Regions from separate parts of the Solibacillus daqui genome, predicted to be linked through region 1. Evidence: riboswitches for the same ligand, from Rfam matches in the RefSeq annotation. Region 1 holds a riboswitch; each other region holds the start of a gene.

Evidence for each region. Region 1 has a riboswitch for S-adenosylmethionine ahead of O7776_RS01500 (O-acetylhomoserine aminocarboxypropyltransferase/cysteine synthase family protein). Riboswitches for the same ligand answer to the same signal wherever they lie in the genome.
Region 2: linked by a shared signal. The riboswitch ahead of metA (homoserine O-acetyltransferase MetA) and the one ahead of O7776_RS01500 (O-acetylhomoserine aminocarboxypropyltransferase/cysteine synthase family protein) in region 1 are both predicted to bind S-adenosylmethionine.
Region 3: linked by a shared signal. The riboswitch ahead of O7776_RS18865 (methionine ABC transporter ATP-binding protein) and the one ahead of O7776_RS01500 (O-acetylhomoserine aminocarboxypropyltransferase/cysteine synthase family protein) in region 1 are both predicted to bind S-adenosylmethionine.

The regions. Positions count from the first base shown of each region.
Region 1 is NZ_CP114887.1:304,280-308,732, forward strand. Features, by position in the region: gene nfsA (oxygen-insensitive NADPH nitroreductase) at 1-443, opposite strand, end outside; gene O7776_RS01495 (DASS family sodium-coupled anion symporter) at 596-2,095, opposite strand; SAM riboswitch class I at 2,513-2,628, shown strand; gene O7776_RS01500 (O-acetylhomoserine aminocarboxypropyltransferase/cysteine synthase family protein) at 2,746-4,038, shown strand; gene O7776_RS01505 (hypothetical protein) at 4,237-4,453, shown strand, end outside.
Region 2 is NZ_CP114887.1:2,145,403-2,149,855, reverse strand. Features, by position in the region: gene O7776_RS10365 (copper amine oxidase N-terminal domain-containing protein) at 269-859, opposite strand; partial or broken gene O7776_RS20350 (recombinase family protein) at 966-1,067, opposite strand; SAM riboswitch class I at 1,520-1,629, shown strand; gene metA (homoserine O-acetyltransferase MetA) at 1,718-2,659, shown strand; gene O7776_RS10355 (ABC transporter ATP-binding protein) at 2,958-3,728, opposite strand; gene O7776_RS10350 (YczE/YyaS/YitT family protein) at 3,956-4,453, opposite strand, start outside.
Region 3 is NZ_CP114887.1:3,852,346-3,856,798, forward strand. Features, by position in the region: gene O7776_RS18840 (hypothetical protein) at 18-140, opposite strand; gene O7776_RS18845 (hypothetical protein) at 274-396, opposite strand; gene O7776_RS18850 ((4Fe-4S)-binding protein) at 847-1,086, shown strand; gene O7776_RS18855 (GNAT family N-acetyltransferase) at 1,089-1,358, shown strand; gene O7776_RS18860 (DUF948 domain-containing protein) at 1,527-1,928, opposite strand; SAM riboswitch class I at 2,136-2,237, shown strand; gene O7776_RS18865 (methionine ABC transporter ATP-binding protein) at 2,352-3,377, shown strand; gene O7776_RS18870 (methionine ABC transporter permease) at 3,367-4,029, shown strand; gene O7776_RS18875 (MetQ/NlpA family ABC transporter substrate-binding protein) at 4,043-4,453, shown strand, end outside.

The sequences.
Region 1 (4,453 bases):
AAGTTGAATAGCTCGCTAATTTCTTTTGGGTTTGTACGTGCACCCCCGATGTAGCAAATGCCGTAGCCTAATGCTTCAGCTGCCACAACAAAGTTTTGCGCGAATAATGATACGTCCGCAACCCCAACAAGTACGTTTTCAGCAGAATCTGCTACGATGTCGACACCGTGCATTTTACCTGCAACTTGCAAGCGTTTAAAGTCTACGCAAAATAGGAACGATGCACCAGCTGTTCCGAATTGAAATTCATTTTTTGATAGTTCGCCGAGTTTTTTCTTTTTGTCTTCGTCTGTTACCCAAATGACGCTATATGCTTGAACAAAGTGTGAGCTTGCTGCCATTTGAGCTGTTTCGATTAAATCGATAACGGTTTCCTTTGAAATTTGCTCGCCTGTATATTTACGAACAGATGAGTGACTGCGTAATAATTCTCTAGTTTCCACGTGAACATCTCCCTTGTATGTAATATTAGAAAGATACATTATGCATGATATTGGCGCATGAATGTTGTTCTTTCGTATGTCGCTAATACGACAAAAAGCTTAAAGGAATTTTCCTTTAAGCCTATTTTAGTCAATTTTAAGGTTGAAGTCGATTACAACAACCCGATCCATTTCCAGTAAGTCGCACTGAAAATTAAAATTAAGATGAAGCCGAAAATTGTTAACGGAAGCCCTGATTTTAAGAAATCCTTCGTTGTAAACGTCCCTGTACCGTAAGCCAGCATGTTTTGCGGCGCACTTACTGGTAATAAGAAACCGAAGCAAATAACGAATTGTTGAATAATAACGAAGCCAATTTGGTTTTCAACAGGCATTGGTAAACTCAATGCTAATGCGATAAATACCGGAATTAACGCAGAAGCTAAACTGGTTGCTGAGGCGAAACCTAAGTGAATAATAATGTTAAACACTGTAACTAATGCGATCGTTGCTAAAATTGGCATTGTATCTAAGCCTAGTGAACCGAAAATTGTATCTGACAGCCAAGCAGCACCTTTTGTATTTAATAACGTAGAGCCTAAAGAAATACCTACTGCGAATACGATTAATGTACCCCAGTCAATGCGGCTAGAGGCTTCCTGCCAGTTGAATACACCTACTTTAGGAGTTAATAAAAAGGCAATCGCGACAATCGTAATTGTTGTTGTATCGAATGGGTGTAGCTTTCCTTCAGTAGACCAGAAGAATAGTAAAACTAAAGTTGTAATAATTAATGTGATTTCTTTACGTTTTAGTGGTCCAAGTTCCACTAACTGTTGGCGGATAACGTCTTTCCCACTTGCGATATTGTCTGTTTCAGGTTTGATTAGTTTAATCATAACGAAGAATAACACAACCGACATGATAGCGGAGAATGGCGCGGCATACATGAACCATTCGCTCCATGTAATATCGACACCGAATTCAGATTTAATGAAGCCCAGTGCAACTAAGTTTTGCGCAGCTGCCGTTTTAATCCCAATGTTCCAAATTGAAACGGCTTGTGTTGCTGTGATAACTAATAGTGCAGCAAGCTTACTTTCCTTTGTTAAGCCGAATGCTGCTACAATTCCTAATAAAATTGGAACAACTGCACCAGCACGAGCTGTAGCACTCGGTACTACGAATGCTAATGCAATCGCTACTAAAATTGCACCAAATACTAACGCATTTGTTTTCGTGCCAACCATTGATAAAATCCACAGCGCGATACGTTTATGTAAGTTTGTAATTTGCATAGCGGCTGCTAAGAATAGCGCAACCCCTACTAATGCTACAGCAGAGTTACTAAATCCACCTAAAGCCAGTTTAAGTGCATTACTTGTCCCCATTTGAACAGATGGATCTTCCATACTTGGCGCTAAGCCTAGTAATACAGCGATTAGTGCTAAAATCATCGCGGAACTTACTGGGTATGACACCGCCTCGGTTACCCATAAAATAACGGCAAATGCTAAAATAGCTAAAGCACGTTGACCTACAACTGGTAAGTCCCCCCCGTTTGGAATTAGCACAATGATGATGAGCGCAGCAAATGCTAATGCAATCCAAAATGGTTTTAAATTACGTTTTTGCTCAGTGTTGTTTGCCCCTTTTTCTGTTACTGTTGCCATATAAATTGCCTCCTTTTATTATATTTATTTTCCATAAAATAATAATTTTTCGACCAAGAAAATTTCTTGGCATAAAGACATGACAATGCAACTTTTATAAACATATTAGTGTTAGATTAATAAGAATGCTGTAAACAAAAGTGTTTGTCATCTTTAATTATAGCGATATTTTACAGTTGGTATTGTTAATATTTGGTGAATTTAATTATTTTAAAATAAGTATATATTCTCCTAATTAACAATTCTGAATAGCAAATTAGGTGTGTTAATTAGAAAATATTTGAAATTAATAGCGAGAGAGTGAAGCGTTATGAAATGAACAAAATATAAAAATCAGAAAATTTATAAATTTTGTGTTGACGAATGGAATTACTCTGTCTTATACTGTGAAACAACGATGGAACATAAATCACATAACTCTTATCAAGAGCGGCTGAGGGAATAGGCCCTATGAAAGCCCAGCAACCAGTGAGTGATGAACTGACTAAGGTGCTACGTCCTACAAAATGAACAATCATTTTGACAGATAAGAGGAGGTTAATTTGCTCATTTGCAACCCCTCTTCTTAACTGAAGAGGGGTTTTTTACTTTTAAACCCCTCCTCAAAATACACCGATTTCACCATCGAAATTATTTTAGGAGGTATTGTAATGACAAGCTTACGACCAGAAACATTATTATTACACGGAGGCCAAAAGCCAGATCCTGTAACAGGTGCAATTGCTGTACCGGTTTATCGTACAACGGCTTATGCATTCAAAGACACAGCTCATGCGCAACGTCTTTTTGCATTAGAAGAGCCAGGTAACATTTACTCTCGTATTATGAACCCAACAGTAGGTGCGTTTGAAGAGCGTGTAGCGTTATTAGAAGGCGGAGCAGCGGCAGTAGCACTTTCATCTGGTGCAGCAGCAGTAGCGTTTTCCATTTTAAATTTAGCTGGTGCGGGTGATGAAATCGTTGCAGCGGGCTCACTTTACGGAGGTACGTATAATTTATTTGCAACAACATTACCTCGCTACGGGATTACAGTGAAGTTTGTCGATGAATCAGACCCAGAAAACTTCCGTGCAGCTATTACAGAAAAAACAAAAGCGGTATACGCAGAAATTATCGGTAATCCAAGTTTAAAAGTATTAGATATTGAAGCAGTAGCAAATATTGCACACGAAAACGGTCTACCATTATTAATCGATAGCACATTTGCTTCGCCATATGGTAGTAATCCAATTGAGTTTGGCGCGGATGTTGTCATTCATTCGGCAACAAAATGGATTGGTGGTCACGGTACAACAATTGGTGGAATTGTTGTTGATGCGGGTAAATTTGACTGGACGCAAGGGAAACACCCAGGTTATACAGAGCCTGATACATCTTATCACGGAATTCGTTATGGAATTGACACAGCAGCGGCTGCATTTGCGACAAAGCTTCGTGTACAATTACTGCGCGATTTTGGTCCAACCTTATCAGCAGACGCGGCATTCAACTTCTTACAAGGACTAGAAACGCTTCATTTGCGTATTGTCCGTCATAACGAAAACACGCAAAAAGTAGCCGAGTACTTAAAAAACCACCCATTTGTGGAATATGTAAATTACAATGGCTTCGAAGATTTTGCTACGCATGATTTAGCGAAGAAATATTTAAAAAATGGCTTCGGCTCAATCATTACATTCGGCATTAAAGGTGGACGTGAAGCAGGGCGCCAAGTGATTGATAACGTAGAATTATTCTCACACGTAGCAAACGTAGGGGATGCACGTTCATTAATTATTCACCCAGCAAGTACAACACATCAGCAGCTATCTGCTGAAGAATTAAAAATCGCTGGCGTATCAGAGGAGCTCATTCGCTTATCAATCGGTCTAGAAGCAGCAGAAGATATTATCGCAGATTTAGAGCAAGCGTTAGCAAAGGTAGCAGTAGCTGTAAACGCTTAATAATCGATAGCCCATTTACTTCGCCATATTAATAGTAGAAACTCGCTTGTTATTTCCCATTCGAAAAACAAGCGAATTTTCAAAAAAATCAATCCCTACTAACTTAATAAGTTTTATTGACAACTCTAAAACCAAGTAATACAATAGGAATAAATATAATTGTTAATTTGGAAATTAAAAGAAAAGGAGTTGTTTAATATGGGAAAAGTATTTAGTGCACAAAACGTTGCTGCTTACATAATCTATGAATTAAATGAAGTAAAGGAATTCGTGAACGCTTGTTCAATCCAACAAATTTTGGCGGATGTAGATTCGATGTGGCAAAGCGTTTTTGGGCATCATGCTTTTTCAGAAACAACTCACGATTTTCAAAAATCCGGCTATACTGTAAAAGAAGTAGCAGATGAATATATAG
Region 2 (4,453 bases), 1.8 Mb from region 1:
AATTTCCATATATGCATGTCCTTTTGTTATGACTAGATTAAAGTCGATCCAGGAGCGTTAATAAAGTTGACGATGTAAAACAATTACAGTAAGAGAAAGGGATAGCGTAGCTAGCGGGCGTTTTAAGAGAACGTGGTTTAGGAAGAAAGTGAGATGAGGTACATCAACATAACAGCATAATGGCTGTTATAGATATGCTTTAATAAAATAAATTAAATTACAAAAGCAGCATCAAAAAAAGAATGCTGCCACGTGTAAATCATCTTAATTATTTTGTTGAAATATATACACCATCATCAAAAGTAATATTTGCACCTAGTACTTCACTTACAAAACGTAAAGGCACCATAGTTGTCCCTTTATAAATTTCAGCTGCTTGATTTAAATTAATTGTAGTTGTAACGCCGTTCGATTCAACATAAGCTTTTTTATTCCCAATTCCGATGACAATTTTTTTACCGTCTTTGTGTGCAGTCACAGTTTTTGTTACATTGTCGTAATTAAGAGTTGCACCTAGTGATTCAAAAATAGGTTTCATAGGAACTAAAGTTGTTCCGTTCTTCAAATAAGCACTTGGATTGTAATATTGCTTTGTATTATTGATATATACATCTACAGTTGTAAGCACTTGTTTTGGTGTACTTTTATATGTTGGTTTTTTGTAATTTGTATTGGTAGAAGTTGATGCCTCACTACCTCCATTATGATAATGATAACCTGAGCAAAGGCCTTTTGCCTGTGACTTTGCAGAGCAGTTATGACCTCCATTACTATCGGTACGACCTGAGTGTGCATCAACACTTAATGATGACACCATAAATAAAGATAACATTGTAATAATTAAAACTAATTTCTTCATAATAACCTCCTGTTTTCAAAGTATGGAATTATTATACAATTAATCTGTGTTTGTTTAAATAACTTTATTGTTAATATTAGGTTTCATTTGATTTTGTTACCTTTCACGTACTTCTTGATAGTCGTGATAAATCAGTATTGATAACAGTATCACCATCAAGCAATCTATTCAGTTCTTGTCGTTCCTTTTTAGTACCCCTGACGCGTTTACAAACATTCGAGATTATACTGCATTGTTACAGTTGGAGACGGATGATCGGAAGAAGATAAATACTGAACGTTTTGGCGGACGTTTTTAGTGTGATTAATATAGAAACGATCTTTGTTGGTACATTGACCGATGGCAGGCGAAAGAAGCACGAAGTTAGCATAGATAAATTGATAAGAACTGCATTGAAGATATTCAAGATTAAGGCTATGTGAGAGAAATTTTGTAGCGATTTTATTAGTGAGTACACTGCGCTTCTTTTTTTCTGAAGTATGAGTTATAATGAAATTTACATAGATTTAATAAGAAGTGGAATAATTAATAAATTGTATTTACTCCCAATCAAATATTAATGAAATGTTCGTAAATGTGTATGTTTAGCGAGGCAATATAAATATTATTAGAATTATTGCATAATTTATCTTAACATGGTACACTTATGTCAATTTCATAGTCTTATCAAGAGAAGTTGAGGGATTTGGCCCGTTGACGCTTCAGCAACCTCTAACATGGCGTTAGAAAGGTGCTAATTCCAGCAAGGGACTTCCCTTGGCAGATAAGTTCGGTTTAATAGCCTCTCATTTCTGTTTACGCTGGAAATGAGGGGCTTTTTGATTTATATAAAATGAAGAAAATTAGGGGGAACAAGAGATGCCAATTAATATTCCGAAAAGTTTGCCTGCTGGCGAGCTTTTAAGACAAGAGAAAATTTTCGTGATGGAAGAGGACCGTGCGAAAACACAACAAATCCGACCATTAAATATTTTGGTGTTTAACTTAATGCCTGAAAAAGAGAAAACGGAGCTACAGTTATTACGTTTACTAGGGAATACGCCACTTCAAGTGGATGTTACATTTTTAAATACGGCTACCTATGAATCGAAAAATGTGTCAAAATCGCATTTGGATACATTTTATCAAACATTTGATGAAATTAAGCACCGTCGCTATGATGGTTTAATCATCACAGGTGCGCCGGTTGAAAAGATGGAATTTGAAGAAGTTGGCTATTGGCAAGAGATTACGAAGGTAATGGATTGGGCAGAGAAAAATGCAACATCGATTATGTACATCTGTTGGGGCGCACAAGCAGCGTTATACCATCACTTTGGCATTGGTAAGTTTGAACTTCCGAAAAAATGTTCGGGCGTTTATTCGCATGTTATAACCGATTTAACAGTTGATTTAGTGCGAGGTTTTAGTGATGAATATGTAGCACCGCATTCACGACATACGACTGTGTCTATTGATGAAGTAAGAGCGCATCCTGATTTACGCTTACTTAGCTATTCAGATGATGCTGGGGTATTTATTGCGCAATCGAAAAATAATAAACATATTATGATTACAGGGCATCTTGAATATGATGCAACGACGCTATCTGACGAATTTTTCCGCGATATTGCAAAGGATCCAGAAAATACGGAAGTTCCGGTTAATTACTTCCCAAATAATGACCCACAACAAGCACCTAAAAATGTTTGGCGTGCACACTCGCATTTATTATTTTACAATTGGTTAAATTACTACGTTTACCAAGAAACACCGTATGATTGGCATTTTGTAGATGAGCAAATTGAGTTTCACATTTAACTTGCTTCAGCATTCATCCTTTATTAAGCGGGTTCAAACTTTGGCTGAATAGATGAACTTATGCTAAGTGCGCCGCATCGTGCGGCAAAGCCTAAGTGGCCAACATCGTGTTGGCCCAAAGCCTCTGGCAGATGTCACTGATTTTTTGAGGGATTTTTCGAGCAAGCTCAAAAAAATCTGGACGCACTTACACCGAGGCGTAAGTGATATATCTAATTCGCAGCTCAGACGAATTGAAATGTACGCAAGATGGGTACATACTCATTCAATTCGTTTGAGTGCGATTTTAATTATTCGCTTATTTTACCGCAACCCAAGCGCGGTCTCGTTCGATTTGTAAGCTTATTTCACGACCGAAAAACTCGCTTAAAACTGGTTCGATTAAAATTTGCTCACGCATACCAGCAGCGACGTCTTTTCCATCTTTCATCAATAAAACATGATTAAAGCATGGCAATATTTCTTCTACATGATGTGTTACATAGATGAGTGTTGGGCAGTTGTCACGACGTGCGATTTGTTCGATAGTTTGTAGTAGATTTTCTCGTTCAATGATATCTAAGCCACCACAAGGTTCATCTAAAATTAGGATTTCAGGATCGGAAATAATTGCGCGTGAAATCTGAACCCGTTGACGTTCGCCTTGTGATAAATATTCGAATGTTTTATTCGCCAAGTGATCACAGTTAAAATGCTTCATAATCCGCACTGCTTCTTCAATTTCCGCTTCACTAACTTCCTCAAATAAGCGTAATGCACCAAATTTGCCGCTTAAAACAATTTCAATGGCATTATCCTGCCAGTTTAAATTATCAATCATTGCATTGCTGACCCAACCAATTCGACGACGTAGCTTTGGGATATATGTCTCCCCGTAGGTTTCGCCTAACACTTGAACTTTTCCTTCGTTTGGCCATATGTAGCCATTAATGACCTTTAATAAAGTCGTTTTGCCAGAGCCATTTAAGCCTAAAATTGCCCAATGCTGATTTTTTTCGACATGCCAATTCAATTGATGTAAAATACGCTTTTCATTACGGTAAAGTTCTATGTTTTCGATATGTATCATATGAATACACCTCCAATTTAACTATGCACCTTTTTGATTGAAACGAAAAGTATTTTTTGAATTTTCTAGTTAATTATGGAGATGATGGTAATCATTAAGGAAAAAGAAAAAGGCTAGCATGAATTTAGTGATACACCGCATTCAAGCTAGCCAATTAAATATATATTAGCGCTAATTTTAAGGAATCATTTACACATCAAGTTAACTATAATCAATCCCTTAACTCATTATAAAACAGCACTTTCCATACCAGAAGCACGGAAAAATAGTTTTTCATTTAATCGTAATGCCCATTGAACAACTGGCCCTAAACCAAATGCCATAAAGACGGTACCTACACCAACAGGACCACCTAATAAAAAACCAATAACTGCAACTGTAACTTCCATCGTTGTTCGCGCACGGTTAACAGTCCAACCGAAGCGACGGACAAGCAATAACATCAATGTGTCACGTGGGCCAATCCCTAAATTTGCAACCATATACATCCCACAACCAAAGCCTAAAAGAACAATGCCAATGACAAATGCTAATGTTTGTTCAAATAGATTATGTAGATCGGGTAGTGTGTATAAAAAGATATCGACAAAAATCCCTGCTAAAAACATATCTAAATATGTTCCGATTTTCGGTAAACGTTTAGTAAAAATTGCATCAATCGCTAAAATGGTTAGGCCTATAATAATCGACCATGTTCCTACGGTTAAGCCTAAGTTCTTCTGTAA
Region 3 (4,453 bases), 560 kb from region 1:
GCTTTTTTTTATACCGATTAGTTTGTAAATGATAAAACAGCATTTGAGTACTTCGATAACATTTTAGCAGCCTCATTTTTTGTTGTGTACTCGAACATACGAATATCGTTTGGATTATTGAAAATTGTTACTACCCACATGTTTTTTCGCTCCTTTTTATCAATTACGTCTTTACGTAATAACGTCGAGATTTTTTTCAAGCCTACAAAAAAATGTCGCTTAAAACCTATGACAGCCGCCGGGGGATTGACCCCACGCAAAAGCAAGTAAAAATTAGTTTGTGTATGATAAAACGGCGTTTGTATATTTTGCTAATTGTAAAGCTGCTTCATTTTTTGTTGTGTATTCGAACATACGAATATCATTTTGATTGTTAAATACTGTTACTACCCACATGTTTCATTTCTCCTTTTTTATAAAGCTATATAATAAAATTGTTCATTCTCTAATGACATTTGCAACTTGTTGTATAACACCTTACTTGACTCTCATTCTACTCCGATTTTTAGAAAAAGAAAGTAATATATTTAGCTTTTCACAATGTGTTCAAAAATAAACCGCTTTCTTTGAACACTTTGTGACACATGAATTTTCAACGAATAAAACGCAAATTAGAGAAAAATTCCACAAGCGAGCAACTACTGTTGTAGTACAGAAGAAAAGCGGTTCAAAACGATTTTTAAAGCTTCATATTTTAGGTGTATGTATAAAATGAAACTTTGCTCGGTGGGGAGTTCTCATTGCACACTTAGCTTAATCCTGACACTTGTCAGTTGAAGTGGACGTCTTACTGTCCCTTAATGAAGTTAAAATGTGTATACTAAAAAGATAGGGGGGATGATAAACATGAACGAACAACAACTACTAAATGACGGCTATCGGAAATACACAGGTGAAAAGATTGACGTATTTTTCTCAACAGGCATCTGTGAGCATTCAGGAATTTGCGTAAAAGGCAATCATGATGTTTTTGACACAAAACGGAAGCCATGGATTATTGCTGATGCCGCTTCAACAGATGTAGTCGCAGCTCTAATTGACCGGTGCCCATCTGGTGCCTTACAATACATTCGAAAAGGGGAATAATTTTGCAAACATTAATTGAAGAAGCACGCGTTGTTACAACAGAAGATGGTCAAGAGCTTGGTGAAATGACATTCGTCAAATCCAATAATGAATTTTATATTATTGATCACACCGCTGTAGCTGATGCAGCACGTGGTCGCGGTGTTGGACAAGAGATGGTAAAAACCTTTGTCGAGCATGTCCGTGCCAATAATCAAAAGATTGTGCCGCTCTGCCCATTTGCCAAGGCTCAATTCGATAAAAATCCAGAATATCGAGATGTATTAAAATAATATATTTAAAGCCCGATGAAAGAATTCTAAACTCTAAGCATCGGGCTTTTCATCGCTTTGAACCGGATACTTCCATGTTAGACATCGAAAATGCAATTGAAAGCCTCATATAAACAACAACAGCATACAGGATGTTCGGTACTAACCGCTTCATCCTGTATGCTTTTCCTATCCATTACGTTTTAAATAACCCATTGCAGTATTTGTCCACTGTTCAACTTGTGCTTGACGTACTGGATCATCCGCCGCTTTTTGCATCACTTTAGAAGTTAACGCCTGTGATGAATCACTAATTTCATTTAACACATCGCCTGTATTTTTCAAGGATTGTATAACTCCTTGCACAGTCTCTATTTTGTATTCAATATCATATTTCATTTTTTCCGCAGTTGTCGCCAAAAGCGTTGTTTGCGTTTGAATGCCGTTCATTTGCTTTTGAATACCTTCCGAATGTGCATGCAAAATCGTCATTGTTTTTTTTATTGGCATTATGACTGCAATAATGCACACGATTAGAATAACAACAGCTAGTATTAATAGGATTACCGATGCTAATAGCCAACTATTCACCTTAACGCCTCCTACTCATTTTCTTTATTTTAATTTATTTTATTATATATACCCAGTTTCCCACTAGCGATAAGTAAATTTTTAACCATATTCATGAGTTGTATGCTATTAGTATTTTTCAGAAAAACGGAAATTTTTATTTTATATATTGACAAGTGTTTTACTTGGATTTATTATAAGATTCATAGCAAATGACAACTACATATTTTCTTATCAAGAGAGATGGAGGGACAGGCCCTTTGAAGTCTCGGCAGCAGCTATACATAGCGTTGTGCCAAATCCTGCAAGTATACACTTGGAAGATAAGAGCAAAAGTAATGGTAACTATTCAACTTTCGTATCTTATTTTCTAGATGCGAAAGTTTTTTTATTGTCTCAAGAAGGTTTCGTATCGAGCATTTTATAGTAAAGGTGGGTTTTGAAATGATTGAATTTTCAAATATATCAAAAGTATTTAAAACGAAAGATCGAGAAGTTCATGCTGTACGCGATGTCAATTTAACCATTGACCAAGGTGATATTTTTGGGATTATCGGTTTTAGTGGAGCTGGTAAAAGTACATTGTTACGCCTGGTGAATTTACTTGAAGCGCCTTCAACTGGCTCCGTAAAAATTCAAGGAACCGATTTAGCAACACTATCTCAAAAAGACTTACGCCAATTACGTCGTCGCATTGGGATGATCTTTCAAAATTTCAACTTAATGACGTCAAGAACGGTTGCCGGTAATATCGGCTATCCGCTGAAATTAGCGGGCACACAAAAAGCAGAAATCGACCGTCGCACAGCAGAGCTTTTAAAGTTTGTTGGCTTATCTGAAAAAGCACGTGACTATCCTGAACAACTATCCGGTGGGCAAAAGCAGCGTGTTGGCATTGCTCGTGCGCTTGCAACAAATCCAGATATTCTAATCTGTGATGAAGCAACCTCAGCACTTGACCCAGAGACAACTGCTGATATTTTAAAGCTATTAAAAAGAGTAAATGAAGAATTCGGCATTACGGTTTTATTAATTACGCATGAAATGAATGTCATTCAATCCATTTGTAATCGAGTAGCCGTAATGGAGCAAGGACGAGTTATTGAGCAAGGCGATGTTTACGATGTCTTTACGCAACCGCAACATCCAACAACGCAGCGCTTTATTCAGTCGGTGCATCAGGACATTCCTTCTGAGCAAATTTTAAAAGAGTGGCAAAAATCAGGAGGACAGCATTTATACCGAGTATTGTTTAAAGGATCGCTCACGCATAATCCTCTACTATCCGAAATTACGCAAAAACATCAAGTACCATTCAACATTATTTATGGTTCGGTACGCGAGTTACAAAATAAATTATTCGGTAACCTACTCATTTCGTTCCAAGGAAATGATGTTCAAGTAAAGAAAGTAATCGACGAACTTTCACAGCAAGTTGAAATAGAGGAGGTACAGTTACATGAAAGTTGATTGGAGTACATTTTGGCCGAGAATTATTGAGGCAACAGGTGAAACGCTTTATATGGTAATTTTGACGCTTGGTTTCGGCTCAATTCTTGGTATATCTATAGGAATACTTCTATTCGTAACACGAGAAAACAATATTTTAGAAAGTAAGCTAACGTTTAACTTACTCAACCTATTAATTAATATTGTGCGACCAATTCCATTTTTAATTTTCTTAGTAGCCATTTCCCCACTTACACGTATTGTTATGGGCACAACAATTGGTACAAGCGCAGCGGTTTTCCCAATGACCATTGCAGCAGCATTTGGAATTGCCCGTATTGTAGAAACAAATTTAATTAGCATTGATCCAGGCGTAATTGAAGCTGCTAAAGCAATGGGTGCTAGCCCGCTGCAAATTATCTTTACGGTATTAATACCAGAAGCTTTAGGACCTCTAATTTTAGGGTTAACATTTGTCACAATTAGTTTAATCGATTTCTCAGCTATTGCAGGTACAGTTGGCGGCGGTGGTTTAGGTCATATCGCCATAACTTATGGCTATCAACGATTTGATGGTAGCGTCATGATCGTCACAGTTGTCATATTAATTATTTTAGTTCAACTCGCTCAATGGCTTGGCAATACTTTAGCAAAAAAAATCTTAAGACGATAGGAGTTCAAAACTTATGAAAAAAATCTTATTAACAGCTGTTACAGCTTTATCAGCCTTTGCATTAGCAGCTTGTGGTGACGACAACGAGGTAGTAAAAATCGGGGTAAACGGTGCGGATGGTGCACAATGGCCCATTTTAGAAGAGAAATTAGAAAAAGAAGGTATCGAAATCGAGCTTGTAGAGTTCGCTGATTACACATTACCAAACAACGCATTAGCACAAGGTGAAGTTGATTTAAATGCATTCCAACATATTTCATTCCTTGCAAGCTATGTTAACGAAAGTGGCAATGAATTAATTCCGCTTGGCTCTACAGTATTTGCGCCGCTTGGTTTATATTCTGAAAAAATTACAGACATTAACGAAATCAAAAAAGGCGACAAAATTGCCATTCCAGATGATCCATCAAACCAAGCACGTGCA